One region of the Vibrio gangliei genome, then DNA from elsewhere that is predicted to be linked to it. Evidence: predicted binding sites of a transcription regulator. Region 1 holds the regulator's gene; each other region holds the start of a gene.

Region 1 (10,617 bases):
CTTTCTATTTCTTTATCGAACCTGAATTTTTTATCGAATCTGACGGGTTGTTCGAGTCAAACGAAGCCGCCATATCCAAAGGATGATTCAACCAAGCGCGATACACTTCCGCATGCTCAATCCGTTCCGCTTGTTTTACATTACGCGCCCAATACAGCACTAACGGCTCCATCCAATGCATTTGACATAACTTGGCCGTCAACTCAAACGGCTGCAATATTTGCTCTAAAGGGTATTGGTTATAGCCGTGTATGGAAAACGCCTCTTTTGATCCACCCGTGGTGATCACACTGCGCCAATATTTACCTTTCAGCGCCGCGCCTTGTCCGAACGCGAAACCTTTACCCAAAACCGTATCCATCCATTCTTTCATTAACGCAGGACAAGAATACATAAACAGAGGATGCTGAAACACGATCACATCGTGTTCAAGCAGCAAGCGGTGTTCGGCAGCCACATCAATAAAAAAATCGGGATAGCGTGCATAGAGATCGTGAACAGTGACGTGAGACAGCCCCTGAATGGCTTTCAGTAAGGTTTGATTGGCAACAGAATTTTCAGGATCGGGGTGCGCGTAGATAAGTAGAATCCGAGGTTTATCGCTCCCCTCGTAAGATGAATGTGACGATGTTTGGTGAGTCTGTGCCATCCTAGCCCCTCTATTATCAATAAAAACAGATAACAGTGAAAAAGTCCTTAACAACTTCATCATATCTTATACCCAAGTGACTTCAAAATGCAGAATTCAGAGCTGTCATCCAAGTCTTTAAACAAGAAAGATTTGTATAGGAATGTGAATCACCTTTCAAACGAATCTGACGCAGTGTAAAGGCTTGGATGAAGCTCCCGAAGGGCAAGCTAAAACAAGCTTTATGCGGCGTTAAATTAAATAGAGATAGAATAGCTATGATCAAATTCAATTTGCCTTGCCTAAAACTTGTTTTAATCTTGCTGAAACTAGCATCTTGAAGTTACTTGGGTATAAATTGCATAATGATCGACATTTATCCTTGAAACCCCTAATATTCCTACCCCAGTGAAGAACCCGAAAACACTTCACTTCAGTCGATGATTTCCAACCCCAAACCTAACTAAGATCCTTATGATTATATTCTCAGATATCCAATTACTGCGCGGCGGCAAACCTTTATTAGAACAAGCCTCTGCAACGATTCATCCCGGTGACAAAGTAGGTCTAGTTGGAAAAAACGGCTGTGGTAAATCAACCTTGTTTGCCCTTTTGAAAGATGAGCTCTCGATTGATGCGGGTAATTTTCAAATGCCAACTCATTGGGAGTTAGCTTGGGTTGCTCAAGAAACGCCAGCATTAGAGCGCGCCGCTTTAGAATACGTGATTGATGGCGACCGAGAATATCGCCAACTCGAATCCGAGCTCGCCGCTGCAGAACAAGCTGACGACGGCACTTTAGTGGCAGAATTGCACGGCAAACTCGAAACCGTTGGCGGCTACACCATCAAATCACGCGCCGCAGAGTTACTGAATGGCCTCGGGTTTAGCCAAGAGCAAATGCAGTGGAACCTCACTCAATTTTCGGGTGGTTGGCGTATGCGTTTGAACTTGGCGCAGGCGCTATTGTGTCGTTCTGATTTACTTCTGCTCGATGAACCGACCAACCACTTAGATTTAGACGCCGTACTGTGGCTAGAAAAGTGGCTGCAAAATTACCCAGGCACCTTGATTCTGATCTCGCACGACCGTGATTTCCTCGACCCAATTGTCGGGCGTATCATTCATGTCGAAAACCAGTTATTGAATGAATACACCGGCAACTATTCTTCGTTTGAAAATCAACGCGCACAAAAACTCATGCAACAACAAGCCATGTATGTGAAGCAACAAAAGCAAATGGCACACATGCAGAGCTACATCGACCGTTTCCGTTACAAAGCCTCGAAAGCACGACAAGCGCAAAGCCGAATTAAAGCCTTAGAGAAAATGGAAAAAGTGCTCCCGGCGCAATTTGATAACCCATTCAGTTTTGAATTTCGTGAACCTGCGGCTTTGCCAAACCCAATCATCATGATGGATCAAGTCTCCGCCGGTTACGGTGACAACCTGATCTTAAAACACATTCGCTTAAATTTAGTGCCGGGCAGCCGCATTGGTTTACTCGGTCGCAATGGCGCGGGTAAATCGACTTTAATCAAATTACTCTCCGGTGAGCTAAAACCACAAGGTGGCGATCTCACCTATTCGCAAGGAGTGAAAATTGGCTACTTTGCTCAGCACCAATTGGAAACCTTGCACCCAGAAGAAACGCCATTACAACACATGATGCAAATCGCGCCGAATCACACCGAACAACAACTGCGAGACTACTTAGGCAGCTTTGGGTTTATTGGTGATAAAGCGCTAGATAAAGTCGCGCCGTTTTCTGGCGGTGAAAAAGCCCGTTTAGTTCTCGCTTTAGTCGTGTGGCAAAAACCCAACTTACTTTTGCTCGATGAACCGACCAACCACTTGGATCTCGACATGCGCCAAGCACTGACGATGGCACTGCAAACTTTTGAGGGCGCAATGGTTATCGTCAGTCACGACCGTTACTTATTGCGCGCGACCACCGATGATCTTTACCTCGTGGATGACAAACAAGTGGTGCCATTTGATGGTGACTTAGGCGATTACTACAAATGGCTCACCGAGCAACAAAAGCAAGATAAGAAAGACGCACAAGAGACCAGCAGCAACGAGCCAAGCCAGAATAGCGCTGCCGCTCGTAAAGAACAAAAGCGTTTAGAGGCAGAATTACGTAAACAAACGGCACCAATTCGCAAAAAGCTGACACAACTCGAAGAGAAAATGGACAAAATCAGTGCACAATTAGCTGATGCTGAACAAGAATTGAGTGATGTTTCTCTCTATCAAGACGAAAATAAGTCTAAGCTTACACAAGTATTAGCTACACAGGCCGCCAGCAAGTCTCAACTTGAAGAGATTGAAATGGAATGGATGACATTACAAGAAGAACTGGACACTTTAAGCTCATAATATGACCGACTATCAACCGCTGCCCTTAACCTTTGAACGCTTATGGCAATTTAGTTTGCAGCACTACGGTGTGCGTGAAATTAAAGAAGCCTGTTTGCACCTGCAAAACCAATATAACGGTAAGGTCAACTTAGTCTTATTACTAAAATGGTTAGATGAACATCAACTGTCATTATCAGAACAGCAGTGGGAACAATTGGATTCCGCCATAGAGCGCACTGAAGGATTACTTGAACAATTTCGCTATTATCGCCGTAAAGCCAAACCACACTTGCCCGATACCCTTTACCGCGAGTCACTACAATTTGAACTGCAATTAGAGCGTCAGCAACAATCCGACTTGGTGCATTGCATTAATCAAATGACGTTATCCGACAAAGTCACAACGCCGATGACGCATGTTTATTGCCAAGAGCTCGGCGCGACTCACTTATGTGACATTTTCTTCAACACCAAGAAAAGCGAAAAATGATGAGCGCTCAATAACACGAAAACTCATCTTCATGAGCATTTCCATTTCCAACATCTCTCATTGATTTAAGGCAGTACAATGATTATTCCTTGGCAAGACATCACCCCCGACACGCTTGAAAATTTAATTAAAGAATTTATTTTGCGCGAAGGCACCGACTACGGCATGCAAGAAACGTCGCTTGATACCAAGATAAAACAAGTGAAAGCTCAACTAAAAGCCGGCAGCATTGCGATTGTGTATTCCGAGCTGCACGAAAGCGTCGATATTCGCGCCATCAATGAAATCCGTTAACTAACCTGATTTTGTCATAACGAGAAGCCAAGCAAAGTAGCAGCTATTTATTCTTATCCGCCATTCCTCTACACTGTTTGGCAATATTTAGTCGAAAGAAAGGATTATCATGTCGGCCAAACATCCTATTATTGCGGTAACTGGTTCATCCGGTGCAGGAACCACCACTACCTCTGAAACTTTCCGTAAAATGTTCAATATGATGGGCATCAAAGCCTCTTGGGTTGAAGGTGATAGCTTCCATCGTTACACACGTCCGGAAATGGATGTCGCCATTCGTAAAGCCAAAGAGCAAGGCAAACACATCAGCTATTTTGGCCCGGAAGCCAATGACTTCCCCGCACTATCAAACTTCTTCAAGCAATATGGCAAAGATGGCACCGGCAAAGTGCGTCGTTATCTACACAGCTTTGATGAGGCGGTACCATACAACCAAATGCCAGGCACTTTCACCCCGTGGCAAGATCTGCCTGAAAATACCGATGTGCTGTTTTATGAAGGATTGCATGGCGGTGTTGTCGATGGCGAGGTCAATGTGTCTAAACACGTCGACTTCTTGATAGGCATGGTGCCGATCGTCAACCTGGAGTGGATTCAAAAGTTCGTACGCGATACCCGTGACCGTGGCCATTCGCGTGAAGCCGTGATGGATTCTATCGTCCGCTCAATGGATGACTACTTAAATTACATTACCCCGCAATTTTCTCGAACTCACATTAACTTTCAACGCGTACCAACAGTGGACACATCTAACCCACTCAATGCCAAAGGCATTCCAAGTCTCGATGAAAGTTTTGTGGTGATCCGATTGCGAGGCATTAAAAATGTCGATTTTCCTTATCTGCTCGCCATGATTGAAGGGTCATTTATGTCCCGCCATAACACGCTTGTGGTGCCGGGCGGTAAGATGAGTTTTGCCATGGAGCTGATCATTCAGCCGTTGCTACATCAGCTGATCGAAACCGGAAAAATCGACTAAAATTGCTAGCAAGAGCACACTTACTGTCGAGTATGTGAGTTCGGGCACGTTTTAAACCTGAAAAACCCCTGTCTTGGGCGATCAAAATCAAGAAATTCCATCGAGAAAGGGGTAGTATTTAGGGCCGACTGTAAAAACAACTTACAGCAAAAACTAATCAACACCTATTCTATTTGACCAGTTTAGACGGTCTCAGGATGAGTGACTCCAAACTGAGCAAGCCTTGTAGAGGAAGTAACAAATTATGGTTCTAGGTAAACCTCAAACAGACCCAACACTAGAGTGGTTTCTATCACACTGCCACATCCACAAGTACCCTTCAAAAAGTACTTTGATCCATGCTGGCGAAAAAGCAGAAACCTTATACTACATCGTTAAGGGTTCAGTAGCGGTATTAATCAAGGATGAAGAAGGCAAAGAAATGATCTTGTCTTACTTGAACCAAGGTGACTTCATCGGTGAATTAGGCCTATTCGAAGAAGACCAAGAACGTACTGCTTGGGTCCGTGCAAAATCGCCTTGTGAAGTCGCTGAAATTTCATTTAAGAAGTTCCGCCAACTTATCCAAGTGAACCCAGATATCCTAATGCGTCTTTCAGGCCAAATGGCAAAACGTCTGCAAATCACTAGCCAAAAAGTTGGCGACTTAGCCTTCCTAGACGTAACAGGTCGTATCGCACAGACTTTGTTGAACCTAGCAAAACAACCGGATGCCATGACTCACCCTGACGGCATGCAAATCAAGATCACTCGTCAAGAAATCGGCCAAATCGTTGGCTGTTCTCGTGAGACAGTAGGTCGCATCTTGAAGATGCTAGAAGAGCAAAACCTGATTTCTGCACACGGTAAAACTATCGTGGTATACGGAACGCGTTAAGCGCCTTTCGTTTTATACATAGTGCAAAAATTAACAAAGCCACTGAATGAGAGTTCAGTGGCTTTTTTGGTATTCGAGTTTCGTTATTCGGGCGCTACGCTGCTTGTAACTCGAAAAGGATAAGAGCCGAGAGCCGAGAGCCGAGAGCCGAGAGCCGAGAGCCGAGAGCCGAGAGCCGAGAGCCGAGAGCCGAGAGCCGAGAGCCGAGAAAATTTTGCACCGATACAAACTAATGTCAATTATTCTGTCCGGCTCCCGAGTATGCGTCCCAGAACCACTGCACTTCTAGTTTTTTTCCTAGCTTCGAGAAGCGCAGCGACCTAGACACGAGTATCGAAACTACCCTATCGCCGGCAACACTCCCGCACTAATCAGCACTTGTACCCCAATGATCACAATACCCATCGATAAAGTTAATCCTAGGCCCAATGAGCCACCACCGACAGTAAAGGCTTGTGTCTCTTGGTGCTGCTGACGTGATTTCATTACCATTACTACTGGCAATAAAATCGCTAGGATAGCCAGAGCAATCGCTGCATAGCCCAGCGCCATAATGAAACCTTGTGGATAAAACAATGCAAAACACAGTGGTGGAACAAAGGTCACCAATGCAATCACAACACGACCGCTTTTGCTCTGATTCTTATTCAAGCTATCGCCAAGGAATTCAAATAAACCTAAACTCACACCTAAGAAAGACGTAATTAATGCAAGATCGGCAAATATAGACACAACTTGAGCAATCATTGGATTATGAATTACTTGAGAAAGCGTCCCCACTAACGCCGTCACATCCCCCGCTTGTGAAAGTGTGGCTTGATCCACCACCCCGAGCGTGGCCAACTGCCACAGAATGTAGACGACCAACGGCAGCAACGAGCCAAACACCATCACTTTTTTCAGCGATTTCATGTCCAATTCTAAATAGCGCACAACGGCAGGAATGCTGCCATGAAAACCAAATGATGTGAAAATCACTGGTAACGCAGCAATGATCAAACCTTTTTCTAGTGGCATATTCACTAAATGTACCGGCTCAATATTCGGCGTTAAGAAAAACAGTATCACCGCCATGGCAACCAGTTTACAGGTGAACAGCACGCGGTTTACTCGGTCTACTGAAGAGGTACCGAAAGTCACAATCGCCGCGATAATAACGGTAAAAATCAACGTGCCCATACCATTGGACACATCCAGTGCAAACCAATTGTGCAATTTGGCATTAAATTGGCCACCACCACCGGCAATGTAGGCGGCACATAGCGCATAAAACAAAAACAGCATCGCAAAAGTCGCAATCCATTTCCCTTTCTCGCCCAAAAATTGCTTGGCAAGTGTATGTAGCGTGGCATCGTGATCCGCATGCTGATGCAGTTCCAGCATTAATAATGCGGTATACGCCATCAAGGCCCACATACCAATCATGATGATGAGAGAAGTGCTAAAGCCTAAGCCAGCAGATGCGATAGGTAGAGCTAACATGCCTGCGCCAATCGTGGTGCCAGCAATGATCAAAGTACTACCAAAAACCTTTGAATTACTCATGTGTCTGTCTTTTTATCATTAGGTGGAATATTAATCTGACACATTACCGACTTTACAGAATGAAATCGAGGTGAAGAATCCCAGTTTTGCGCAAATATTCTACAAAAATGCCGCCATTTACGCTTTTATTAATATGTATCGAAATAATTACAGTATGTAAATAAAAATAAACCCTGAGACCAAAGTAGCCACAGGGTTCACTGTTTAACCGGTTTTTCTGGCTAAGATTAGATGCCGTATTGAGCGCGATATGCTTTAACAGATTCTAATTGCTCAGCATTATCACCTTTCTCTTCAAGGTAAGTAACCAAGTCACCTAGACTGATGATTGAAATCACCGAACAGCCAAAGTCACGTTCGACTTCTTGGATAGCCGATAACTCACCTTTGCCTTTTTCCTGACGATCGATTGCCACCAATACACCCGCTAAATCAGCGCCATTCGCTTTAATGATTTCCATCGATTCACGAATTGCAGTACCTGCGGTGATCACATCGTCCACCAGCATGATGCGGCCTTCTAATGGATTACCCACTAAGTTGCCACCTTCACCATGATCTTTGGCTTCTTTACGGTTAAAGCAATATGGCGTGTCAATATCGTGATGATCAGCTAGAGCGACAGCGGTGGTAGTCGCAATTGGAATACCTTTGTAAGCTGGGCCAAATAGCACATCAAATTCAATACCCGAATCGGCTAAAGCAGCAGCATAAAAACGACCTAAACGCGCTAAATCACGACCAGTATTGAACAAACCAGCATTAAAGAAATACGGGCTCTTACGGCCAGACTTTAAAGTAAACTCGCCAAATTTAAGAACTTGTTTCTCAAGAGCGAACTCAATAAATTCACGTTGATATGCTTTCATAATTATCCTGACTGTCGTATTTGTATTTAACTTTATTATTTCGAAAGAGCCGTTATTCGGGCGCTTCGCTGCGCGTTTCTCGACAGAGCAAAGATCGCTTTTTCGAGAAACGAGTAACGTTGATTAAATTGCTAAGGTTGCCTTCTGAACTTCAATAATATCTTGGATACCTTTCTCAGCCAGATCGAGCAATTGATTAAGCTCAGCGCGAGAGAACGCTTCGCCTTCTGCTGTACCTTGTACTTCGATCATCTTGCCTTCTTCGGTCATCACCACATTCATGTCTGTATCCGCCGCCGAATCTTCGACATATTCCAAGTCACATAAAGCGTGCTCGCCAATGATACCTACCGATACCGCAGCAACATGACACTTCATCGGGTTCTTTTTCAATTTGCCAGAATCCACTAACGATTGAATCGCATCGGCCAATGCCACACTTGCGCCTGAAATCGAGGCTGTACGTGTGCCACCGTCGGCTTGAATCACATCACAGTCCACCGTGATCATCATTTCACCCAGCACATCTAAATCCACCACCGCACGTAAACTTCGCGCGATCAAACGTTGGATTTCCATGGTGCGGCCGCCTTGTTTACCACTTGCCGCTTCACGACGGTTACGTGTATGCGTTGCACGAGGCAACATGCCATATTCTGCTGTGACCCAGCCTTTACCACGACCTTTTAGCCAACCCGGTACTTTTTCTTCAACACTGGCATTACACAACACTTTGGTATTACCAAATTCCACCAATACTGACCCTTCAGCATAAGCGGTGTAGTTGCGTGTCATTTTAATAGGACGAACTTGATCCGCGGCGCGATCGTTTGGACGTAACGTTGAAGACATAAAGATAACCCTGATTAGCAATAGAATTGGGGCGAGATTATAACGATCTTGTCATCAAAAAGCGATCTTAACGACGATTCATCAAACCACTTAGATTAAACAAACCACCTTGTCCTAGACTGTGATAATATCCACCGCAGAAAACCATCACATAATTCGATTAGGTAACTTTTCATGATCTACAGCATGACCGCTTATGCCCGCAAAGAAATCAAAGCTGATTGGGGCAACGCCGTATGGGAAATCCGCAGTGTAAACCAACGCTACCTTGAAACTTACTTCCGTTTACCAGAACAATTTCGTGGCCTAGAGCCGATTCTACGCGAGCGTTTTCGTAAGCGTTTAGCGCGCGGTAAAGTGGAATGCCACTTACGCTTTGAAGCTAACTCTAAAGCGCAAAGCGATTTAAACATCAATGAAGATTTGGCTAAGCAAGTCATCAAAGCCGCCAACCAAGTGATGGCCTTAACTGGTGAAGAATCTCGCATCAACCCATTCCAAGTAATGAACTGGCCAGGTGTGATGGAAGCGCCAGAGCAAGACATGGACACCATCCAAAAAGCATTGCTTGAAGGTTTTGAAGAAGCGATTGCTGACTTCATCGCTGCGCGTGGCCGTGAAGGTGACAACATGAAGTCTCTGATTGAGCAACGCTTAACTGCGATTACCGAAGAAGCCGCGAAAGTACGTGCTCGCATGCCAGAAATCCTACAATGGCAACGTGATCGTCTACTGAATAAATTTGAAGAAGCCAAAATTGAACTCGACAGCTCTCGTGTAGAGCAAGAACTGATTCTACTGGCGCAAAAATCTGATGTAGCAGAAGAACTTGATCGCTTAGATTCTCACGTTAAAGAAGCCACTAACATCATGAAAAAAGGCGGCGCTTGTGGCAGAAAACTCGATTTCATGATGCAAGAATTCAACCGCGAAGCGAACACGCTCGCGTCAAAGTCGATCAGCACTGATGTCACCGCTTCAGGTGTTGAATTGAAGGTGTTGATTGAGCAGATGCGTGAGCAAATTCAGAATATTGAATAATCCATAGCGCTTTACTTAAATACCAAACGAGCCCTCTTTGTTGAGGGCTTTTTGTTATTTGTATGATTCATCATGAAAGCCCAAAACAGCCATTTAGACGTCTAGACGTTGACATTTCCCTGTTCACACTTTACTCTGCGCGCCCTGTTTGAAAATTGTTTGGAATATTATGTCTGCGCCTAAACCCAATTTATCCAATAACATCACGCCTTCTGCACTGGCGCTATTACCACTCGGCGTATTTCTGGCGTTATTTATTGGAGTGGGTGCTTACTTAACGTTTGAAGGTGTGGATTTCGCGTTTTATCAATTACCTGCGCCTATTGCGGCCTTGCCTGCGATTGTGGTGGCGATTGCACTCAGCAAAGACAAAATCAATAAAGCCATTGAGCAGTTTTTGAAAGGTGTCGGCCATCAAGACATCATTGCGATGTGTATGATCTACCTACTTGCAGGTGCATTTGCTGCTGTCGCCAAAGCCTCTGGCGGTGTCGATGCCACGGTTAACCTTGGATTATCCCTGCTGCCAACCAGCATGATTTTGCCGGGCATCTTTTTGATCTCAGCCTTTATTGCCACCGCGATGGGCACATCCATGGGCACGATTGCCGCCGTTGCGCCAGTGGCGGTTGGCATTGCCCATTCTGCAGGCATGAGCTTGCCGCTGACCGCTGGCGT
Region 2 (10,617 bases), 760 kb from region 1:
GCAACGTATTGAAGCCTCTGGTGGTATGTTTTTATAATTAAGTTCATTAATAGCTGCCATTTTTGTTTGTCATAATAACTGTTATCAATATGCGGGTATCGTATACTCTGCCGATAAGCGTTCAAATGGATCGATAAGGGTTAAGAAAATGAAATTTTTGTGGCTTAAAGTGCTGATCACTTTAGTGGTATTTGCTGCAATATTTGCGGGTGTATATTACAAAGTTCAAAGCGGAATACATTAAAAGCAAAAGCGATGAGCCGTTAAACTCATCGCTTTTTTAGTGTTAATGTCTGGATTATGCGGGACTAGATTGGACTGTTACCTCGGCTCTTGAACGGCTTCTACCCACATCACGCCAACTTCTGTTTTGACTACTTTGACTTTTTGTCCAGCGGCTAATGGAGTCTCACTTTTGACTTTCCATGTAATGCCAGAGTAGGAATGCAATATCGTTTCGCTGTCGGCATCAACGTTTGCATCAAGCACAAACGTTTTTTGCGCAAAATCGGAGGTCAGTTTTTGCGTTGATGGTTTATTTTGCAGTTGTTTTAACGGGCGCCATAGCACAACCGCTAATGCCGCGGTGAAGATAATGTTACTCCAAATAGCGCTGTTAACGGTATCAGGAAGCCAGCCCATATACATAGAAAAGCCACTGATAACGAATGACAAACCGACAAAAAATAAAATAAAGGTAGCAAAGCCTAATACCGCCGCTTCTATAATTAGCGCGATAACACCGAGCGTCATTAAAACCTGCGGTAAATAACTGGCAATCCACTCCATAGCATTAACCTTAAGATTGGTGTTTATTCAAAGTATTGATAATTGACATGCCTTGCGCCACTAATGAGCTGGCATCGGTTCCATTTTCTGGTAAGAGTACCACAGAAGATTCTTTAGCAATCGCATGTTTCGCTTCAATCGCTTTGGTGGCCAAGTCCAGTTGAATCGCTTTTTGACCTTCTTCAGTATTGGCCGCATCACCGATGGTTTTTAGCGCTTCAGCTTGTGCGTTGGCAACCGCAATAATAGCTTTCGCTTCACCTTCTGCTTTTAGAATTTGTTCGGTTTTATCTGCTTCAGCGGCTAATACTTGCGCTTGTTTTTTACCTTCAGCAACGTTGATGGCGGCTTGACGGTCACCTTCTGATTCCAAAATTTGAGCACGTTTCACACGCTCAGCTTTCATTTGCGCTTCCATGGATTCCATGATGGATTGAGGCGGAACAATATCTTTAATCTCATAACGTAAAACTTGGATGCCCCAAGGTTCTGACGCTACATTAATCGCCGACACGATGTTTGTGTTCAGCAAATCACGCTCTTCAAACGTTTTATCCAGCTCCATTTTACCCAGTTCAGAACGCATGGTGGTTTGAGCTAATTGGGTGACGGCAAAGACATAATCATCCACACCGTAGGTTGCTTTGTACGGGTCAAGAACGCGGAAGTAGAGCACACCATCGACAACTAACGAAATGTTATCTTTTGTAATGGCTGATTGAGAAGGGACATCTTGAGCCTGCTCTTTCAAGCTACGGATTGCAGCCACACGGTCGATAAAAGGAATAATAAAGTTAATACCGGCTAATTTGGTCGAGTGGAATTTCCCAAATCGTTCTACTACCCAGGCTTGGTTTTGCGGAACAAACTTGATCCCGCTTTTGAGGATAACAAGCACCAAAACGAAAGCGACAATTAACACCAAGTTATTCAATATAAGATCAAGAGGGTCGTTCATAATATCTTCCTAATATAAGTAAGTGACCTGTGCATCTTTGTGTACCTAACCTCAGTTGAGATCAGCTGTATGGCAAATATGAAAACAGGCAAATAGAAAATACCGACATATTAAGGGGTTTTATTGTAATTAGCTTGTTTGTTTTGAAAAAATGCGAATAAAAAGAGGGTTTAATGTCGTTGAATGAGAAGTTTCTTAAATAATAGAAACTTGATAGCAGGGAGATTGAGCGGAGTCGGTGTTTAACTCCACTCGAAAGAAAGATTTGACCTCAGCTGAGGTTATTTAGCGTAAATTTTCCAATTGTTGGATGGTCGCTAAAATTTCAGGTGAGAGGTTGGCTTTCTGGTTGGTTTTAAAATCAAACATCACCACGGTTGCACTACCTAATGTTGTGACCTTATTCATTTTTTTACTTACGATCTGATACTTCATGGTGAATCGGTCGTCTTGTAAATCGGTAATTTTGGAGCCGACGAGCAAAGTGTCAGGAAAGGTTACCGGGATTTTATAACGGCAGCTGGTTTCACTGACGACGGGGCCGATTTGGGTGATGGCGATATTTTCCATCATGTCGATGTGTTTGAAATAGTCGATTCGAGCCGTTTCAAAATAGCGAAAATAAGTGACGTTATTGACGTGCTGTAGCGCATCCATTTCACCCCAAGCAACAGGAATTTCTGTGACCACAGGAAAGCCATCTAATAAGTTTGTCATTACCTTCATCCTTTAAAGTTAAACGTGCGTTTAAGATAAGTGAAATGTCAATAAATACAATCAACTTATTTAAAAAGCGTGAATGATAGCTCTGAATTCTGCACCTTGATGCCACTGGGTATCGCTTATTTTTACTCGCTGATTTATTGCGTCCTTTCGCGTAAAGCCACCTGGCGCAGTTTGTTGTGAAAAGAATAAATGCTCAGGCCAGAGATTATAACTAAACAACCAAGTGCTTGAATCAAGTTAAGTGTTTCGCCTAAGAAAATCCAACCAGAAAACAGCCCAACAACTGGCACCAGTAGCGCAAATGGGACTACGTTGGCGGTGCCATGTTTTGCGATTAATAGGCCCCAAACGGTGTAGCCAAATAGGGATGCCGCTAAGATTAAATAAGCTAATGCCAGTATGGCCGACAGGCTTGGGTGAGTCACTGCGTAAGCGATCTGTTGATGGTCTTCGAGCAAAAAGCTGATAAAGAAAAATGGAATGATAGGCACCAGCGCTCCCCAAACAACTAATTGCATCATATTGGTGTTCTGATAGCGCATAGAAATGGTGCGATTACATAAATTACCCACGCCCCAAGAGCAGGCCGCGGCAAAAGTAAAGACATAACCTAGGATCGAAATGTTGGTTTCTAAAACCCCATACAATAATAGTCCGATGCCAGCGAGGGCTAAGACTCCGCCAAATAATTGCAGCGGAGTGAGTTTATCTTGATAAATGATCACACCAAGAAGGGCGGTAACAAAAACTTGTGATTGCAAAATGAGCGATGCTTGACCAGAAGGCATCCCAATATACAGTGCATAAAATAAGCAGGCGAATTGACCAAAACTGATGGTCATACCATAAGCAATCAACCAGCGAGTCGGCACTTCGGGTTTAGGCAAGAAACAAACTAATGGGAAAGCGAGAAACGAAAAACGTAGCCCTGCCATAAAGAAAGGTGGGATTTCTTTTACCCCGATGGTAATAACGACAAAGTTAATGCCCCAAACAAACACCACCAATAAAATGAGGCCAAGACTGCGTGCATTCATATTTCTTCCTTGAAAAATGTGTGGAGCAATAACGTTAATTGGTGAGGCTAAGTATTTTTTAAGACTAAGCCTTTTGGAAACTAAGCTTTCTGGGGGACTAAGCCTTGTGGATACTAATAAGCTAGGCAGTAGCGGCGAGCTGGTGCCGTTGCAGTACTTGTTTTGCTGCACTTATGCCCATTTCATAACCCATATCGAGCTTATTTAAATCTTTGGTTAAACGACCAACCGGAAAATCTGCAGGTGGCGCTATCACCGTAATGTTGCAATCTGGCGGAGGAGATTGAATAAATTCGATGCTTTTGTTGTAGTTTTCGGCGCGTTTCAGTGCCGCTTCCGCTAAGTTTGGTGTTTGAGCTAAAAACTTACGAGTGAGCCATGGTGCTTTCGACGGCTTTTTTTGATAGCCAAGTGGGCGAGATAAAATCACAGTAATGTCTTTGGCACCCATTTTATAGGCTTGCTCAACAGGAATAGAATCGGCGACGCCACCATCTGTCATCGACATGCCATCAATCACGGGAAAATCTCGGTAGGCCAAAGGTACAGAGCAAGATGCCTTTAATAGTTCAATCACATTATCTGATGTCGATTGAATATAGTGTGCCTGTCCAGATTGAATGTTGGTTGTGACGACATAAAAAGGAATGGTTTGATGGTGAAGAGCGTCAATATCAATTGGAATTTCTTTGATGGTAATATCCCACAGCCAATCCAGATCAAGCCAATGGCCACCACGAACAAAACGTTTGAAATCAATAAATTCTGGGCGACAAGAGTAGTCAGTAATCACCGTATAAGTTCGGCGTTGTTGCTGAGTGATCCAAGCGGCAAGGCTTGTTGAGCCAGCTGAGACACCAATACAAAAATCAAAGGGTTGATATTGATTGTCGAGAAAATGGTCAAGCACACCTGCAGAAAAGATCCCACGCATCGCTCCGCCTTCCACTACCAGTGCCTTTTGCATAACTCACCCCTGTAAAACTTAATTTATATCAATGTAACTAAATATTTCGATAATATAAACCACATAAAAAATGTGTCTCTAATTCATATAGGACGGTTCAGGAGGACGGACTGTTACACATCACGCACTTTTAGAATCGTAAGAAAGGACATCAGGCTAAGTACCAACGATGCCCAAAACACCATCTCAAAGCTAAAAATATCCGCAATCATGCCAGCTAAAACACCACCTAATACGCCACCGGTTTTAATGGCGTTGGAGTACAACGTGGTGATTTGTCCCATTTTCTTCGGTTTTAAATCTTGGAAATAAGAGATCCCTAAAGCCGCGGTTACGCCAATAAAAATACCATTTAAGAATTGTAATAAAACAAAGCCAACAAAACTGCTGTTAAGGATCACGCCAACGTAGAACAGGCTGCCTGCTAAAATGGCGGCAGTGATCATCTTCTTCTTACCAAATTTAAGCGCATAACGACCGGAAAGCAGCATAATTGGAATCTCAATTAACGCGGCGGTACCCATCATGATCCCTGCAACAGAAGAATCGAGCTGCATGTCGTGAGTAATGTAAAGAGGCATGCTGATGATGTACATGTTGTTTGAGCAGTACATGAATACAAAAGACAACGCCAGTAAGATGATGTTTTTGTCACGCCAAATAGAATCGCTTGGGTCAAAATGAGTATGCTTAGGCGTAGGGTCCATTTGCGGTAGGGTTAAATACGTGACTGCACACAGAATGATGAACATACTGGCGGCTAATAAAAATAGCTGAGTAAAACCTACGCCGGTCGCGATCATAAATGCAATAGGAGGGCCGATTACCCAACCTAATGAAATTTGCGCGCGAAGCAGAGAACTGAACGTTTCAGAGGGGCGTGTGTTTCTGTCTAGTATTTCACGAGCGAGAGCAAACACCTGTGGTATAGAAGCTGACGTAGCGCTAATGAAAACAGCGGAAGTCACCAAAAGCACCCAGTAATTACGATTGAAGGCAAAAATAATGAAACCAATCGCTCCCATCATGTTACAGATTAAAATGAGTCGTTTTCGGTCTATACCTTGATCTGACCACCAACCAATAATTTGGCTCACAATGACACCGGAAATCGTCATTACCATGAAAAAAACACCGATCAAATAAGGGCGCGCTCCGACTTCTTCAGAAATGAATAAACTCATGGTCGGCATGGTAAATGCGCCTGCTATTCCTACGAAAAAGCAAGTAAATAGTAGGGAGACCGACGTTTGATCTGGCTGATTGCCTGGGAACAGTGAATAAAGTAGTTTTTTCATTGCGTAAATGTTGAACCATGAGTGTTGAATTGGGAGGTAATGCGCGCATGATAGCAAAGCTGCTGAATGAAAAATATACGGAAGGAGCAAATAGTACTCACTTAGTGAATGTATAAGCTGCTGATTTTCAAGTAATGTGGATTAGAGTGGTGGAATTTATATTTCGAGTCTGCATAATGAATTTATAGATTGTTATGGAGCATAAATTTATGGATGAAAATAATACCCCGCTGTTAAATTTAAGAACGGTCACTCCTGAAGATTACGAAGAACTGGCCGCATTGATGGATCTCGTCTTTCCTGATGTGGGTGGTGCCTGGCCTGAATCGACTATTCGTGATTTGATTACGCAGTTTCCAGATGGCCAAGTTTGCATTGAAGATAACGGCCGTATGGTCGCGGCAGCGTTGACCATGAAAGTGGCGTACAGCCGTTTTTCTCTTCCGCATAAAAACAGCGATTTGGTCAACGAGAATGATGTGGTTCAGCATAATTCGAAAGGGGATGCATTGTATGGTCTGGATGTATTTGTGCACCCAGATTATCGTGGCTTGCGCTTAGGGCGTCGTTTGTACGAAGCTCGTAAAGAAATGTGCCGCGCCAATAATTTGAAAGCCATTTTGACCGGTGGCCGTATCCCTGGTTTTAAAAAGTATTCCGATGAGATGAAAGTCAGTGAATACATCGATAAAGTGAAACGCCAAGAGATTCACGATCCTATTTTATCCTTCCAATTATCTAACGATTTCGATGTAAAACGTTTGATGCGTGGTTATTTACCTGAAGATGAAAAATCGCAAGGTTACGGCACGTTGTTAGAGTGGGATAACATTTTTTACGAAGAAGAAGTGGCTTCCATTCACGCGACGGAAAAAAACATTGTCCGCATTGGGGTGGTGCAATGGCAAATGCGTCATGTCATGTCATTAGATGATTTGGTGAACCAAGCGGAATTCTTCATTACTTCTCTTGCGAATTACCAATCGGATTTTGCTTTATTCCCAGAGTTTTTCAGTGCGCCACTAATGGGGCTGGCTCCGGATTTACGCTCGGTGGAAGCGATGCGTTATTTAAGTGAGTATTCAGATGAAATTATTCAACGATTCTCCCACCTAGCGGTCACTTATAACATCAATATCATTGCTGGTAGTTTGCCTGTGATGCGTGACGGAAAGATGTACAATATTGCATACATGTTACACCGTGACGGAATCATCGAAGAGCAATATAAAATCCATATCACGCCACATGAAGAGTGGGATTGGGTAATTGAAGGTGGCGATAAAGTTCGTGTGATGGAAACGGATGCCGGTAAAGTTGGTATCTTAATTTGTTACGACGTCGAATTCCCTGAATTAGGAAGGATGCTAGCTGAGCAAGGTATTCAAATTTTGTTTGTGCCGTTTTGGACAGATACCAAGAATGGTTACTTACGTGTTCGCATTTGTGCGCAGGCAAGGGCGATTGAAAATGAATGCTATGTCGCAATCAGTGGTAGTGTCGGTAATTTGCCTCGCGTTGATAACGTCGATATTCAATACGCGCAATCGGCGGTGTTCTCTCCATCGGATGTATATTTCCCTCATGATGCCATCATTGCTGAAGCCGATCCGAATACGGAGATGATGATTTATGCCGATGTGGACTTATCGAAACTGAAAATGCTACATAGTGAAGGTTCAGTGACCAACCTCAAACATCGACGCCCCGAGTTGTATAAATTCTCACCAGTGAATAACCGCGCGAAGAAGTAACTTTCGTCCTAATGTTGCCAATGACGTAGGGTCTTTGGGCCTAGATAAACGTGTCATTGGCAACAGCTATTAACAAAATTGACGCAATCCATTTAGTAAAATCAAGAAATTAGGCGACACTTAAAGAACAAGCCAAATGTGCTACATAAAACGAAAGCCCCTGATAAATACAAAATAAAAGGAGTTGTTTATGGCATCGTTAAAAGTTCGAGATTATATGCGCCCAAGAGCCGTCACCTTTAGTGTTGATATGACATTGCCGATTGCTTTGGAAAAAGTGCTAGCCGCCCAAAATATTGGGGGGCCTGTGGTGAATGAAAAAAATGAAGTGGTCGGTTTTTTATCAGAACAAGATTTACTCAATCGTTTAATTCAGGTGAGCTATCATTGCCAAGATACGCACTCTGTGGGTGATTGTATGCGTAAAGACGCATTTACTATTAGCCCTGAAATGTCGGTTATTGAGTTGGCGAACATGATGCAAGAAGGTAAACCTAAAGTTTATCCTGTGGTTGAGAATAAGAAATTGGTGGGGATTATTTCTCGCCGAGAAGTGCTCAAAGCCATTAGCGATAATCTAGATAAGAGCTTCAAGCATCAACTATAATCGTCACTCGGGTATAGTGTAATCTACACCAGATTGTTGGGTCGCATATCGATGCGGCCTTTTTTATTGGTTCAAATGATGAACCTCAACTGAAGTGAATTAAAATGTGATGGCAACCGTTTAGCTGATTTATTATGTATACATGTTGCATTGATGATGTGAGTTTAATCACGTTAATAGCGATGCGGCGGCATTACAGTAGCAACATCTTTTTTAGCCAAACCCTCTGGCAGACGATAACTAAGGAGCACATTGTGGCACCAACCGATTCTCAAAACGTATTCCACCTAGGCGTGAACAAACAAGATTTAAATGGCGCAACGCTTGCAATTATTCCGGGCGATCCAGCGCGTGTAGAAAAAATTGCTAAGTTAATGGATGAGCCTGAGTTTTTAGCTAGTCACCGTGAATACACGGTATTTCGTGCGAAACTTGATGGTAAGTCTGTTGTGGTATGTTCTACCGGTATTGGTGGCCCATCAACCTCTATTGCGGTAGAAGAGTTGGCGCAACTTGGTGTTCGTACTTTCTTGCGTGTGGGTACAACAGGGGCGATTCAACCTCATTTGAATGTGGGTGATATGATTGTCACCACCGGCTCTGTACGCTTAGATGGGGCAAGTTTGCATTTTGCTCCAATGGAATTCCCTGCTGTAGCGGATTTTGATGTTGCCACTGCGATGAAACAATCTGCGCAAGAAGTGGGTTGCACAGTACATACTGGTGTCACAGCATCAAGCGATACGTTCTACCCAGGCCAAGAACGCTACGATACCTTTACTGGTCGTGTCGTATCACGCTTTCAGGGTTCAATGAAAGAATGGCAAGAAATGGGCGTGTTGAACTTTGAAATGGAGTCGGCAACGTTGCTGACCATGTGTGCGAGTTCTGGTCTTAAAGCGGGCTGTGTTGCCGGTGTGATTGTGAACCGTAGTAAAGATGAAATCCCAGATCATGAGACGCTAAAACAAGCAGAAACTCGCTCGATCGAAGTGGTAGTGAATGCGGCGAGAAAATTACTGTAAAAGTAAAATAGAAATTTTATAAATCCAGCGCATTAATCATATAAAAAAGCCCAATGATGTCGATCATTGGGCTTTGTTGTTGCGGGCTTCGCTTTGGGTTTTGTCTCATAAAGCGAAAGTTATAAATTCTCTTCGTGACCGCCAGCCTCATTAAACCAAGCCGTGAGATAGCTTTTCAGATCTTTGAGTTCATCTGGACCAATTAATGCTAACCCAAGATCTTGGGCACGAGAAATATCATTGTGACGCATTGGTCGGAAGCTCACGAGCATAGCCCGAGCCTGTAAGCCACCGAGTAAATCACGTAACGACTCCAGTTTGTATAAGGTATCGTCACCATCATCACGCATGCCTTTGGTTTTACATTCAATAATATGCAGCTTATTGTTGACCACTGTCGCTACATCTAATTCATTACGCACTTCGCGACTACCACTTTCACGGTACACTTGCACGTTTAAAGAGTGATCTTGAATTGTGGGCAATTCATCTTGAATTTCACGTACCGTATTGTGAACAAGGTTTTCCAACCATTCACCATTTGAGAAACGGCGAGCATCTTCATTGTAGAAGGTGAGAATGCCGTTTTCATAAGTGGCAAGTTCGATGTCAACTAAGTCGGAGATTAACATATCAAGTTCACGGTAACCTTGTTGTTTCTCGGTTAGTTCAACATCCAGTTTTTGCTCTTTACGGCAGGTTGTAGCCAAGTAGTTTAGAGTCGCAAGACCTGGGCCAAGCTCCAAAGCATTACCTGCCCAACGTTTACCTAATTCATGTAATTTGGCATCAAGTGGGGCTGGAATTTCATTGGTTGGAAATTCGCTGCGAGCACCGAAAATGGTTAAATAATCACTGATGCGAATATGGTCTTGTACTTGTTGTTCAGGTTGGTTGTCAGGATACAGCCAGCATTGATTGTCACTAAACGGTTCAACAACAAAGATAGGCCAGTTATAACTGCGAATCACTTCATAAACCGAGAGTAGTCGGTGTCTTAACCCACAACTGGCATTAAGAAAGATTTTGTCATCACGTGTTCTTAAACGTTCTGCGAGTTCTTTGACTTTTGCCTTTATAGCTGAAGTATTAACCGCACTTGGGATTTCGAAAAACTCAGAGCTGATCCCGCGAGAGCTGACGACGGTTTCGAGTCGTTGATACATTTCGAGTTGCTCATGGTCACCGATAAATGCCATGTGAGTACATTCAGAGCGGTTATCCAAAAGTGGGGTGATTAAACGAACGGGGTCTTGATCTATGATTCCAACATGAACCGCCATCTTAATTTCCTTTGTTAGCATTAGCTAAAATATAATAAATTCAATGACTCAACTTTAGTGTGTCGAAGGTATGAAGCGATGAACACAGGAAAGGTAAGTAATCGATAGTCAATGTTTTAAGTCACAGTCAAACGGAGTAATAGATAAAAAGTACAGTGACTTATGTCTCATAT
Region 3 (10,617 bases), 760 kb from region 1:
GGGATTGGGCTTAACCAAGTTCGCTTCAATCAGCTTTTGGCGCAAGGTTTCGGTACGCGATTTATTGACACCAAAATCGGAATAGCCAACACGTGACTTAGAACGAACTTGTAGATGATTACCATCGATTACAATGTGTACATCATCAACAAACCGAAAGATGAGGCTCGTGGATTCAAGGTGTAATCTGTGTTCAGATTTCTCAACCGTCTTGGTTCGTTTAAGGGTTAAAGCGACACGCTCTATCTCATCAATGCTGGTATCTGCCGACACTAATTCAAAAGGTGGAATTTGATAATCGGTCCTTAATTCTTGTGTGGAAACACAGTTAGGTTTGGAACTGCATAACAGATCGGGATTATTGTTTTTCATGGCATAACTCTGGCTACAGCCTGTCAGTACTATAAACATAGTTAGCATACTCAGTTTTCGCATCTAAACTCATCCATTGAATAATGATAATTTGATCGCTGTGTCATTATCTTGCCGTTTACAAGAAAAAAGCCCCGAATAATCTCGGGGCTTGGTATGCAATTTGATATGAAATAATGCTTACGCTGACTTCATTAAAGAATCCGCACGTGCTTCTAAGTGTGAGTTACCCATCAGGTAAGCATCAATTTCACGAGCACATTCACGACCTTCATTGATACAACGTACAACTAAAGACTGACCAGTACGCATATCACCTGCAGCAAATACGCCTTTTTGGTTGGTCTGATAGCCATTGGTTGCCACGTTACCGCGGTCATCCAGTTTAATATCCAGTTGAGCCAATACACCGGTTGGTTCTGGATGTAAGAAGCCCATCGCTAAGAATGCTTTGGTACATGGAATAACTCGTTCAGAGCCTTCCACTTCTTTAAATCCAGGACGTTCACCCGGCTTAGGATCATCCCAAACGATATCAGCAATGCGTAGTTCTTTGACATTGCCGTTTTCATCACCGATGAATTCTTTGGTCAAAATGTTCCAATGACGCTCACACCCTTCTTCGTGAGAAGTCGTGGTTTTCATGATCATTGGATATTGTGGCCAAGGTTGATTCGCTGGGCGTTTTTCTGGCGGAATTGGCATGATCTCAACTTGAGTAATGCTTGCTGCGCCATGACGGTTAGAGGTACCTACGCAGTCAGAGCCGGTATCACCACCACCGATAACCACAACATGATCACCGTTAGCGTGAATTTCTTCACCTTTAAGATCCATATTGTTAGCACGGCGGTTATTTTGACCGAGGAATTCCATCGCAAAATGAACCCCTTTAAGCTCACGGCCTGGGATAGGTAAATCACGAGGAACCGTAGAACCACCAGTTAGCAGTACCACATCAAACTCTTGACGTAATTGCTGAGCATTGATGTTGACACCAATGTGAGCATTTACTTCAAATTTCACGCCAGCTTCTGCCATTAAATCGAGTTTACGATCAATAACATCCATGCTGAGTTTAAAGTCAGGGATACCAAAGCGTAGTAGACCACCGATTTTTTCATCGCGCTCAAACACCGTCACGGTGTGACCAGCAGCATTAAGTTGCTCAGCCGCTGATAAGCCAGCAGGGCCTGAGCCTACGATGGCGACGGTTTTACCAGTGCGTGAACGTGGTTTGCGAGGTTTGGCATAGCCTTCCTTGTAAGCACGTTCAACGATGTTTTTCTCTATGTTACAGATGGTAATTGGATCTTGGTTGATGCCAAGTACGCAGGCTGTTTCACACGGAGCAGGGCACACACGTCCCGTAAACTCTGGGAAGTTGTTGGTGCTGCTTAGAATATTCCAAGCCTCTTCCCAGCTATCACGGTAAACCGCGTCGTTAAACTCCGGAATGATGTTACCGATTGGGCAGCCGCTATGACAAAACGGCACGCCACAGTCCATACAACGAGAAGCCTGAGTATTGATTTTGCTACCAAACTCCTCATCTAGTACGAACTCTTTGTTGTCTTGTATGCGAACACTCGGATCGATCTTTTTCGGTAGTTCACGACCATGCTCTAAAAATCCAGTAGGCTTACCCATTTACGGCCTCCAACTCTTCCTTGTTTGCGGCTTGTTTACGCTTTTGTAATACGGCTTTGTAATCACGTGGCATGACTTTCACCAAGCTTGCGAGATTGGCATCAAAGTTTGCTAAGAAATCTTTCGCTACAGTACTTCCAGTGTACTCAGCGTGCTTAGTTAGCATGTCTTTGATAAACGCTTTATCTTCAGCTTCGATTGGGTCAAGATCCACCAATTCCGGGTTGAGCTTCGTATCGAAGTCACCTTGTTTGTCCCAAACATACGCCACACCGCCACTCATACCAGCAGCAAAGTTACGGCCTGTTGAGCCAAGGATGATGGCAGAACCACCAGTCATGTATTCACAACCATGGTCACCCACACCTTCAACCACAACGTGTGCACCAGAGTTACGTACACAGAAACGCTCACCCGCCATACCGCGGATAAATGATTCACCAGAGGTTGCACCGTAGAAACATACGTTACCTACCACGATATTATCTTCAGCAACAACGGTTGAACGACGGTCAGGGTAGAGTACTAGCGTACCGCCAGATAAGCCTTTACCCCAGTAGTCGTTAGCATCGCCTTCCACTTCAAACTTCACGCCTTTTGCAAGGAACGCGCCGAATGACTGGCCAGCAGAACCGGTGAATTTGACATTCATTGGTTTTGGTAAGCCTTGGTCTTTGTACACTTTCGAAATTTCATTCGATAGCATAGTACCGGTACTACGGTCGGTATTGATGATTGGGAATAGCGCTTCAACCGCTTCACCTTTAGTAAGAGCAGGTTGCGCCACTTCAATTAACTTGCGATCGAGTACTTCATCAAGGCCATGATTTTGCTGTTTCTGGTTGTAAACGCCATCTTCAGCACGCGGCTCTTGAATATAAAGCACAGGGCTTAAATCAAGGTTCTTATATTTCCAGTGCTGGATATCGTCGCGAACTTTCAGTTTTTGAGATTGACCAACCATTTCTTCAATAGTGCGGAAGCCAAGCTCAGCCATGATTTCACGTAGACCTTCTGCCATGTATTGGAAGAAGGTTACCACATCTTCTACGCGGCCATCGAAACGTTCACGTAGTGTTTTGTTTTGTGTCGCGATACCAACTGGGCAGGTGTTCTTATGACATTTACGCATCATGATACAACCTTCAACCACAAGTGCTGCGGTTGCCACGCCCCATTCTTCTGCGCCAAGTAGCGTTGCAATCGCTAAGTCGCGAGGCGTTTTCATTTGGCCATCAGACTGTACGACGATACGGTTACGTAGGCCGTTTTTAAGCAAGGTTTGGTGAGTTTCGGCTAGGCCAAGTTCCCACGGTAAACCTGTGTGGCGAATCGAAGACATCGGAGATGCACCGGTACCGCCATCGAAACCTGCAATTAGGACAACGTCAGCTTTTGCTTTCGCTACACCTGATGCGATAGTACCAACGCCCGCTTCTGATACGAGCTTCACGTTCACGCGGCTATCACGGTTAGCGTTTTTCAAATCGTAGATCAGCTGAGCCAAATCTTCGATTGAGTAAATGTCGTGGTGTGGCGGTGGTGAAATCAAGCCAACTCCTGGAGTAGAGTGACGGGTTGCACCGATCCAATCATCCACTTTATCGCCTGGTAGCTGACCACCTTCACCTGGTTTCGCCCCTTGAGCCATCTTGATTTGTAGCTCGTCAGCGTTAGTTAGGTAGTAAGAGGTCACACCGAAACGACCTGAAGCGACCTGCTTGATAGCAGAGCGTTCCCAGTCACCATTGGCTTTTTTCTCAAAGCGAATTGGATCTTCACCACCTTCACCAGAGTTAGATTTCGCGCCAATGCGGTTCATGGCAACAGCCAGAGTTGAGTGCGCTTCGTAGGAGATAGAACCAAAGCTCATCGCACCGGTAGCAAAGCGTTTTAAGATGCTTTCGATTGGCTCCACTTCTTCTAGCGGGATAGAACCGGCTGGATTTTTAATGAAGTCCAATTGGCTACGTAGTGTTGCTGCGTTGTCACCTTGATCATCCACTGCTTTCGCGTATTGCTTAAACTGCGCGTAATCTTTATTACGAGTCGATTGTTGCAATAGAGAAATGGTTTCAGGGTTGAATAAGTGTTTTTCACCACGCTGTTTCCACTGATACACACCGCCCACATCCAACATTTGAATTGGGATCTCACGAGTTGGGTAGCCCACACGGTGGCGAACTAATACTTCGCGTGCGATATCATCAATGGTTAGACCTTGAATACGTGAAACAGTACCGGTGAAGTACTTATCTACCACCGCTTTACTGATACCTAGAGCTTCAAAGATTTGAGCGCCGTGGTATGACTGTAGAGTCGAGATCCCCATTTTCGAGAAGATCTTCAATAGACCAGCATTGATACCTTTACGATAGTTATTGAAGTATTGTTCGGTTGGTACTTCTGGATCGAGTTTTTTCTTCTTCTGAAGATCCACGATCGTTTCTGTCACCAAGTAAGGGTTAACCGCATTGGCACCGTAGCCAACAAGTGTGGCGAAGTGGTGTGTTTCACGCGCATCACCGGTTTCGATCACGATGTCACACTTAGCTCGTAGACCTTTACGAATAAGGTGATGGTGTACTGCACCGACAGCTAACATTGCAGGGATGGCTGCGTGGTTAGAGTTAGTCGCACGGTCCGTTAACAGGATAATTGAATAACCATCGATGACCGCATCTTCTGCGTACTGACAAATACGTTTTAGCGCACGTTCCAGTTTGCCAGGTTCTTCCGTTGCACGGAATACGATATCGAGCGTTTTCGCTTGTAGATGCTCGTTATCAATCGCACGTAATTTCTCAAGTTCATCGTTAGATAGAACTGGAGACTCAAGTTCTACTTTACGACAGTGCTCTGGTGTTTCAGTCAGGAGGTTATGGTCACGACCTAGATAGGTGTTGAGTGACATAACCATACGCTCACGGATCGGATCGATCGGTGGGTTGGTCACCTGAGCAAACAGCTGCTTGAAGTAGTGAGATAAATGCTGGGATTGGTGTGATAGAACCGCAAGTGGCCAGTCAGCACCCATAGACATCAGTGGTTCATAGCCAGTTTCAGCGAGAACGTGAATGATGTCGTTGACTTCTTCTGTTGTGATACCAAACGCTTGTTGATGCTGTAGCAATTTAGCCGCAGAAGGCTGGTGGTGCATATTGTCGGCATCAGGCAGTGTTTTTAGCGTTAATAGGTTGTCTTGAACCCATTGCTCGTAAGGTTTCGCTTTTGCGATACTATCTTTTACTTCTTCATCAGAAATAATGCGACCTTGTTCTAGATCAGCAACGAAGATACGACCTGGTTGTAGGCGGCCACGGTATTCAATGTTCTCTGGGGCAATTTCCACTGCGCCAGATTCCGATGCCATTACCAAGAAATTGTCTTTGGTTACAGTATAGCGAGACGGACGTAAGCCGTTACGGTCAAGTGTTGCCCCTACTTGCACACCATCGGTGAAACAAACAGACGCTGGGCCGTCCCATGGTTCCATGATGTTGGCGTGGTATTGATAGAAGGCACGACGCGCTGGATCCATGTTCTTGTTTTCTTGCCATGCTTCAGGGATAAGCATCATTAAAGCGTGTGGCAAGCTACGGCCTGAAAGCACTAATAACTCTAGCGCCATATCAAAGTTAGAAGAATCTGAACCATTTTCAGAGCAGATCGGCAATAGCATGTCGATTTCCGCTTTTGAGAATAGATCCGATTCTAAAATGGCTTCACGCGCTTTCATCCAGTTCAAGTTACCGCGAACTGTGTTGATCTCACCATTGTGCGCAATGTAACGGAATGGTTGAGCGAGACGCCATTTAGGGAAAGTATTGGTTGAGAAACGAGAGTGAACCAACGCCAAGGCCGTAACCATGGTTGGATTTTGTAGATCAAGGAAGTATTGGGGAACTTGATCAGTGGTTAACTGACCTTTATAAACCAAAGTCTTATAAGACAATGAGTTAATATAAAAATCATCACCGATGTTTGATACAGACTCTAAGCACACGCGAACGGTGTAATTACGCAATACGTAAAGTTTACGCTCAAGCTCTTCCGGCGTCATACTTGGGCCACCAGAGATGAAAACGTGCTCAAATTGCGGTTCGGTGCTTAAAGGATCTTCACCGATCATTGAGTTATCAACCGGCAGTACACGGTAACCTAAGATCTCAAGATCAAGGCGTTTGGCATTACGCTCTAGGATATCGCGACATTGTTGGCGTTTGTGTTCATCTTTAGGGAAAAGAACCACACCAACACCGTATTTTTCGAAAGAAGGGAGCTTAATACCAAGCTTGACCGCTTCTTCTAATAGAAATTCGTGAGGTTTTTGCAGCAGAATACCCGCACCGTCACCACTGCATGGGTCACAACCTTGACCACCGCGGTGTTCCATTCGGGCTAGCATATCGAGTGCTTGGGTTACTACCGCATGGGATTTACGGTTTTTCAAGTGAGCAACAAAACCGATTCCACAGGCATCATGCTCCAGCTCGGGAGTGTACAATCCTTGTGTACTGTGCTCTCTACTTACCATAGGTACATCCTTCCAAGTTAAATAGCAGCTTTGATTCGCTTCAATGCGTCTCTTTAAAGCCACTTTGTCCTTTTATTTACTTATAATCTTCAACTTACTTCGACATTGCTCGGTCTAGTAAGTGCGATTCCTTTCAACCATTCGCAGAAAAGTATTTGCGAAAAAAGCGGTTCCTTAGTTCCTTTTGTATCTGCTTGAACACATATCCAGTGTTTTATGCTTTTTTAAAAGGAAGTGCTAGCGATTTACTCCTGAATTTTGACGTGATTCCTATCACGAAAACACAGAATCGTTCACCCATCCTACATTTTTGTACTATGTAATTCCAACGAAAGTTGAATAAAAGTGATGATTTTTTTTTCTTATTTTGCATATTAAAAGAGCAAAATACGCTGATGGTTTGAATTTTATGCTGTTTTTATGAATATATATTTTAAAAATTCGTTCCAATCTATTTGTGCTGTTTAGTGCGGTTGATATTATTGACACTAACTAAAGGGGAGGGGATGAATAAAAATATCATCGGATTGTGAGCCCATAGCCCCACATTCTATGCGATTGCTTGTAAGATAACAGAAGATGATTCGTTATTTTGAATGGTTAGATAGGTGATAAATGGATTGGTTGTACTTAAAAGGCCATGGAATATTAGTCGATATCGTGTTTGTACTGCTGTGTTTATCGGTGGTGTATTACTTTTATTTCCGTAATACCAAGCAAGTGGTGGCACTTGTTAAAGAAACGCCGACCGCCATATTCCTCGTTGGGTGCCAAGATGGTGAAATTGTTGATGCTAACCGGATGGCTAGGCAGCTCCTATCGATTCGCCGTGTCGGGAAACGATATCTCGCACCATCACTGATTACACCTAAGATCCTGTTGGCGATGATTGATAAGGCGAAAAGTTCTCCTCTTCAAGATTGGTCTATTTCTGAACATCATAAAATCCGCGTGCATTTCACATTTAGCCAATCTATCGTTGATAGCAAAAAGGTATGGGCGGTTCATGCGACATTACCTCAACCAATCGCAAATCTCAGTCAAGAATCATTACTGAGCCTACAAGCATTTAATGCGTTATCTCAGCTCGTTTTTCTTAAAGATGTCGATGGAAATTTAGTCTCCACTAATTCCGCCTATCAACGCTTTTGGGCCCATCGAGAAATGGAAGGCTGCGGTATGATGTTGCTAGACAATATAGAAAGTGGTTTTTCTAACAAGCGTTGGACGACGACGCCGGCTGGTGATAGTTGTTTACTTGAAACTCATGTTACTCCAGTGAAATCTGAAGGTGGTAAAATCATCGGCAGTATTGGCATCAGTTATGATGTGTCGGATTGGTTTTATATGCAGCAATCTTGCAGTGATGAAATTGCTAAACGGCAAACCATGGAATTGGATCTAAAGAAAAGCGAAACCTTATTACAGTCCATTTTGACCGCTTCTCCTTACCCTATCGCCTTGATGAACCAGCAAAGAGTTCATGAAGCTTGCAACCAAGCCTATGCCGATTCTTTAGGCATTGCGAGCCCCGACCAGATCATTGGGCACAGCTTAGAAGAGCTATTACCGCAGCATCTTATTGAGCGTTTTGAAGAGTCTGACCGAGAAGTGTTAGAGAAAGGCAATACGTTGCGTTTCATCGATATGGTGAAAAATATTCACGGTGAGCCTGTTTGGTGGGATGTACTCAAAGCGCCTTATACAGAACCTTTTACTGGTAACACAGGATGCTTAGTTATTGCACGTGATGTAACTGAACATATTGCTGCAGAGCAAAAGCTGGCTAAAGCCTATTCTGAAATAGAACGCTTATGTTACTTTGATACTCAATTGCATTTGCCTAATCAGCGCTATTTTGACAGTCAATTACAGGCAGTGTGGCGATTGCATCTTCGTCAAGAATCCCCCTTAACCGTCATGATTTGTCACCTGGATAATTTAGATAGTTATCAACAACAGTATGGGGATGAATCGGCCCAGGAAGTGCTGTCGCTTGCTGCGAGCGCATTAGAACAAGCGATCCAGCGAGGGGCTGATTTATTGGCAGTGAATGAACAAAATGAATTTATTTTCTTATTGCCTGAAACACAAATGCCGGCCTGCCAGTTAGTCGTTGATAAAATTCATGCGGCGATAGATAAACTCAACATTGAATTTAGGCACCGTGAGCGCGAGATAAAAATGACCGCAAGTCTTGGTGTGTCGAGCGCTATACCGCTACGCCATTTTGAACCAGAGATAATGGTGACATTGGCTTATCAAGCATTAAATGAGGCCAAACAAGCCGGTGGTAATCAAACTCAAGTGCGTTTCCTTTCACAATTAGAAAGCTCACATTCTGAGCGGAGTTCTTCATGAAGTTATTAAAAAAACTCGCTCAATATTATGTCGATTTATTGGTTAAATTGGGCATGGTGCGTTTTTCCATGTTACTGGCGTTGGCATTGGTGTGTTTCTCTGTATCAATACAAGCCGTTGTGAGCATAATTTGGCGTGGAGAAGTCGATAATATCGTGATCATCCGTTCCATCTTCTTTGGTCTATTGATCACGCCTTGGGCGGTGTATTTTCTGACGGTGGTGGTTGATCAACTGGAAGAATCAAGGCAAAAACTCAGTAATATGGTGGTGAAGCTCAAAGACATGCGTCAACGAGATCATCAGCTGAACCTCGAACTTCAACAGAATATTCATAAATTAAATCAAGAGATCATTGAAAGAGAAAAGGCAGAGGAAGCTCGCCTTGAAATGATGCAAGACCTTGAAAACGAAGTTTATCACCGTGAGCGGACTCAGATGGAGCTAGCTGAAAGTACGTCGTTAATGCGTTCATTTCTCGATGCCTCGCCTGACTTAATTTATTATCGCAGCACAGAAGGGGTGTTTTTAGGTTGTAATAAATCGTTCGAGGAGTTGCTTGGCATGCCTCAATCCGAATTAGTCGGGATGTCAATCGATGATGTATATAAAGACGAAGCGACCTTACGCCAAATTAAAAGCACCGATAACACGGTCTTTACCGAAAATCGAGAATTGGCATACGACATTTGGCTTGAATATCCGAATGGCCGAAAAGCGTTTTTTGAATTTCGTAAGTTACCATTTTATAGCAAATCCAATGAGTTATTAGGCCTAGTTGGATTTGGTCGTGACATCACTGAACGCAAAGCCTACCAAGATGCATTGGTCAAAGCCAGCCAAGATAAAATCACGTTTATTTCAACCATTAGCCACGAATTAAGAACACCGTTGAATGGCATTGTTGGATTAAGTCGCATGCTTCTGGATTCAAAATTAGATCAAGAACAGCGTCAGTATATGCAAACCATTAATATTAGTGCGATTACTTTAGGGCATATTTTTAATGATGTGATTGACCTTGATAAGTTGGATCGAACTCAACTTGAACTGCTGCCTGTTGAAACGGATTTACAAGCGTTTATTACGGATATTGAAACCATTTCTGGTTTGATGGCCGAACAAAAAGGGCTTAGTTTCGAACTAGACCAACTCACTGATTTACCGGATGCCATTATGGTGGATGCGACTCGTTTGCGTCAGGTGTTATGGAATTTATTAAATAATGCCATGAAGTTCACCAAGCAAGGCGGTGTGACCGTTAATGTCAGTGCTGAGTTTGATGATGAATGGGCCAACCTAGAATTTGAGATTGAAGATACCGGCATTGGTATTCCCGAGAGTGAGATCGATAACATCTTTGGAATGTACTATCAGGTTAAATCGGGCAAAGATAACTTACATGCGGTTGGTACCGGTATTGGCTTAGCGATATCGAAAGAATTCGCGCGTCGTATGAATGGCGATATTACCGTAAGCAGTGAACTGGGCTTTGGCAGTACCTTTACGGTATCGATTAAGGTGCCGGTTGCGCATTTGGAAGCAACGAGTGAAGAACTAAACGCTCAAACCAGTCTACGCATCTTCATGGTAGAAGATATTGAACTCAATGTGACCGTTGCCCGTTCCGTACTAGAAAATCTAGGGCATAGCGTTGAAGTGGCGATGTCGGGGGAGGAAGCATTAAGCAAGTTTAAC

Evidence for each region. Region 1 encodes CRP, which controls carbon source genes, mostly activating them, when cyclic AMP is high. Its sites were predicted from a motif close to TGTGANNNNNNTCACA; they were not measured.
Region 2: a site for CRP is predicted at 8,294-8,309, ahead of udp (uridine phosphorylase). Genes of this name have one in related genera too.
Region 3: a site for CRP is predicted at 6,822-6,837, ahead of gltB (glutamate synthase large subunit). Genes of this name have one in related genera too.

What each region holds. Positions count from the first base shown of each region.
Region 1 is NZ_AP021869.1:2,352,956-2,363,572, forward strand. It holds gene kefG (glutathione-regulated potassium-efflux system ancillary protein KefG) at 5-649, opposite strand; gene Vgang_RS10935 (ABC transporter ATP-binding protein) at 1,103-3,010, shown strand; gene Vgang_RS10940 (TIGR02444 family protein) at 3,012-3,482, shown strand; gene Vgang_RS10945 (YheU family protein) at 3,561-3,776, shown strand; gene Vgang_RS10950 (phosphoribulokinase) at 3,886-4,755, shown strand; gene crp (cAMP-activated global transcriptional regulator CRP) at 5,000-5,632, shown strand; gene Vgang_RS10960 (aromatic amino acid transport family protein) at 5,972-7,177, opposite strand; gene pyrE (orotate phosphoribosyltransferase) at 7,405-8,046, opposite strand; gene rph (ribonuclease PH) at 8,170-8,898, opposite strand; gene Vgang_RS10975 (YicC/YloC family endoribonuclease) at 9,073-9,939, shown strand; gene Vgang_RS10980 (Na+/H+ antiporter NhaC family protein) at 10,109-10,617, shown strand, end outside.
Region 2 is NZ_AP021869.1:1,597,117-1,607,733, reverse strand. It holds gene Vgang_RS07325 (SDR family NAD(P)-dependent oxidoreductase) at 1-37, shown strand, start outside; gene Vgang_RS07320 (NfeD family protein) at 322-789, opposite strand; gene Vgang_RS07315 (SPFH domain-containing protein) at 800-1,747, opposite strand; gene Vgang_RS07310 (acyl-CoA thioesterase) at 2,033-2,464, opposite strand; gene Vgang_RS07305 (EamA family transporter) at 2,608-3,510, opposite strand; gene Vgang_RS07300 (patatin-like phospholipase family protein) at 3,632-4,477, opposite strand; gene Vgang_RS07295 (sugar efflux transporter) at 4,591-5,775, opposite strand; gene Vgang_RS07290 (bifunctional GNAT family N-acetyltransferase/carbon-nitrogen hydrolase family protein) at 5,985-7,529, shown strand; gene Vgang_RS07285 (CBS domain-containing protein) at 7,720-8,136, shown strand; gene udp (uridine phosphorylase) at 8,391-9,161, shown strand; gene Vgang_RS07275 (Card1-like endonuclease domain-containing protein) at 9,281-10,444, opposite strand.
Region 3 is NZ_AP021869.1:520,779-531,395, forward strand. It holds gene Vgang_RS02390 (DUF1499 domain-containing protein) at 1-372, opposite strand, end outside; gene Vgang_RS02395 (glutamate synthase subunit beta) at 553-2,022, opposite strand; gene gltB (glutamate synthase large subunit) at 2,015-6,559, opposite strand; gene Vgang_RS02405 (diguanylate cyclase domain-containing protein) at 7,175-8,920, shown strand; gene arcB (aerobic respiration two-component sensor histidine kinase ArcB) at 8,917-10,617, shown strand, end outside.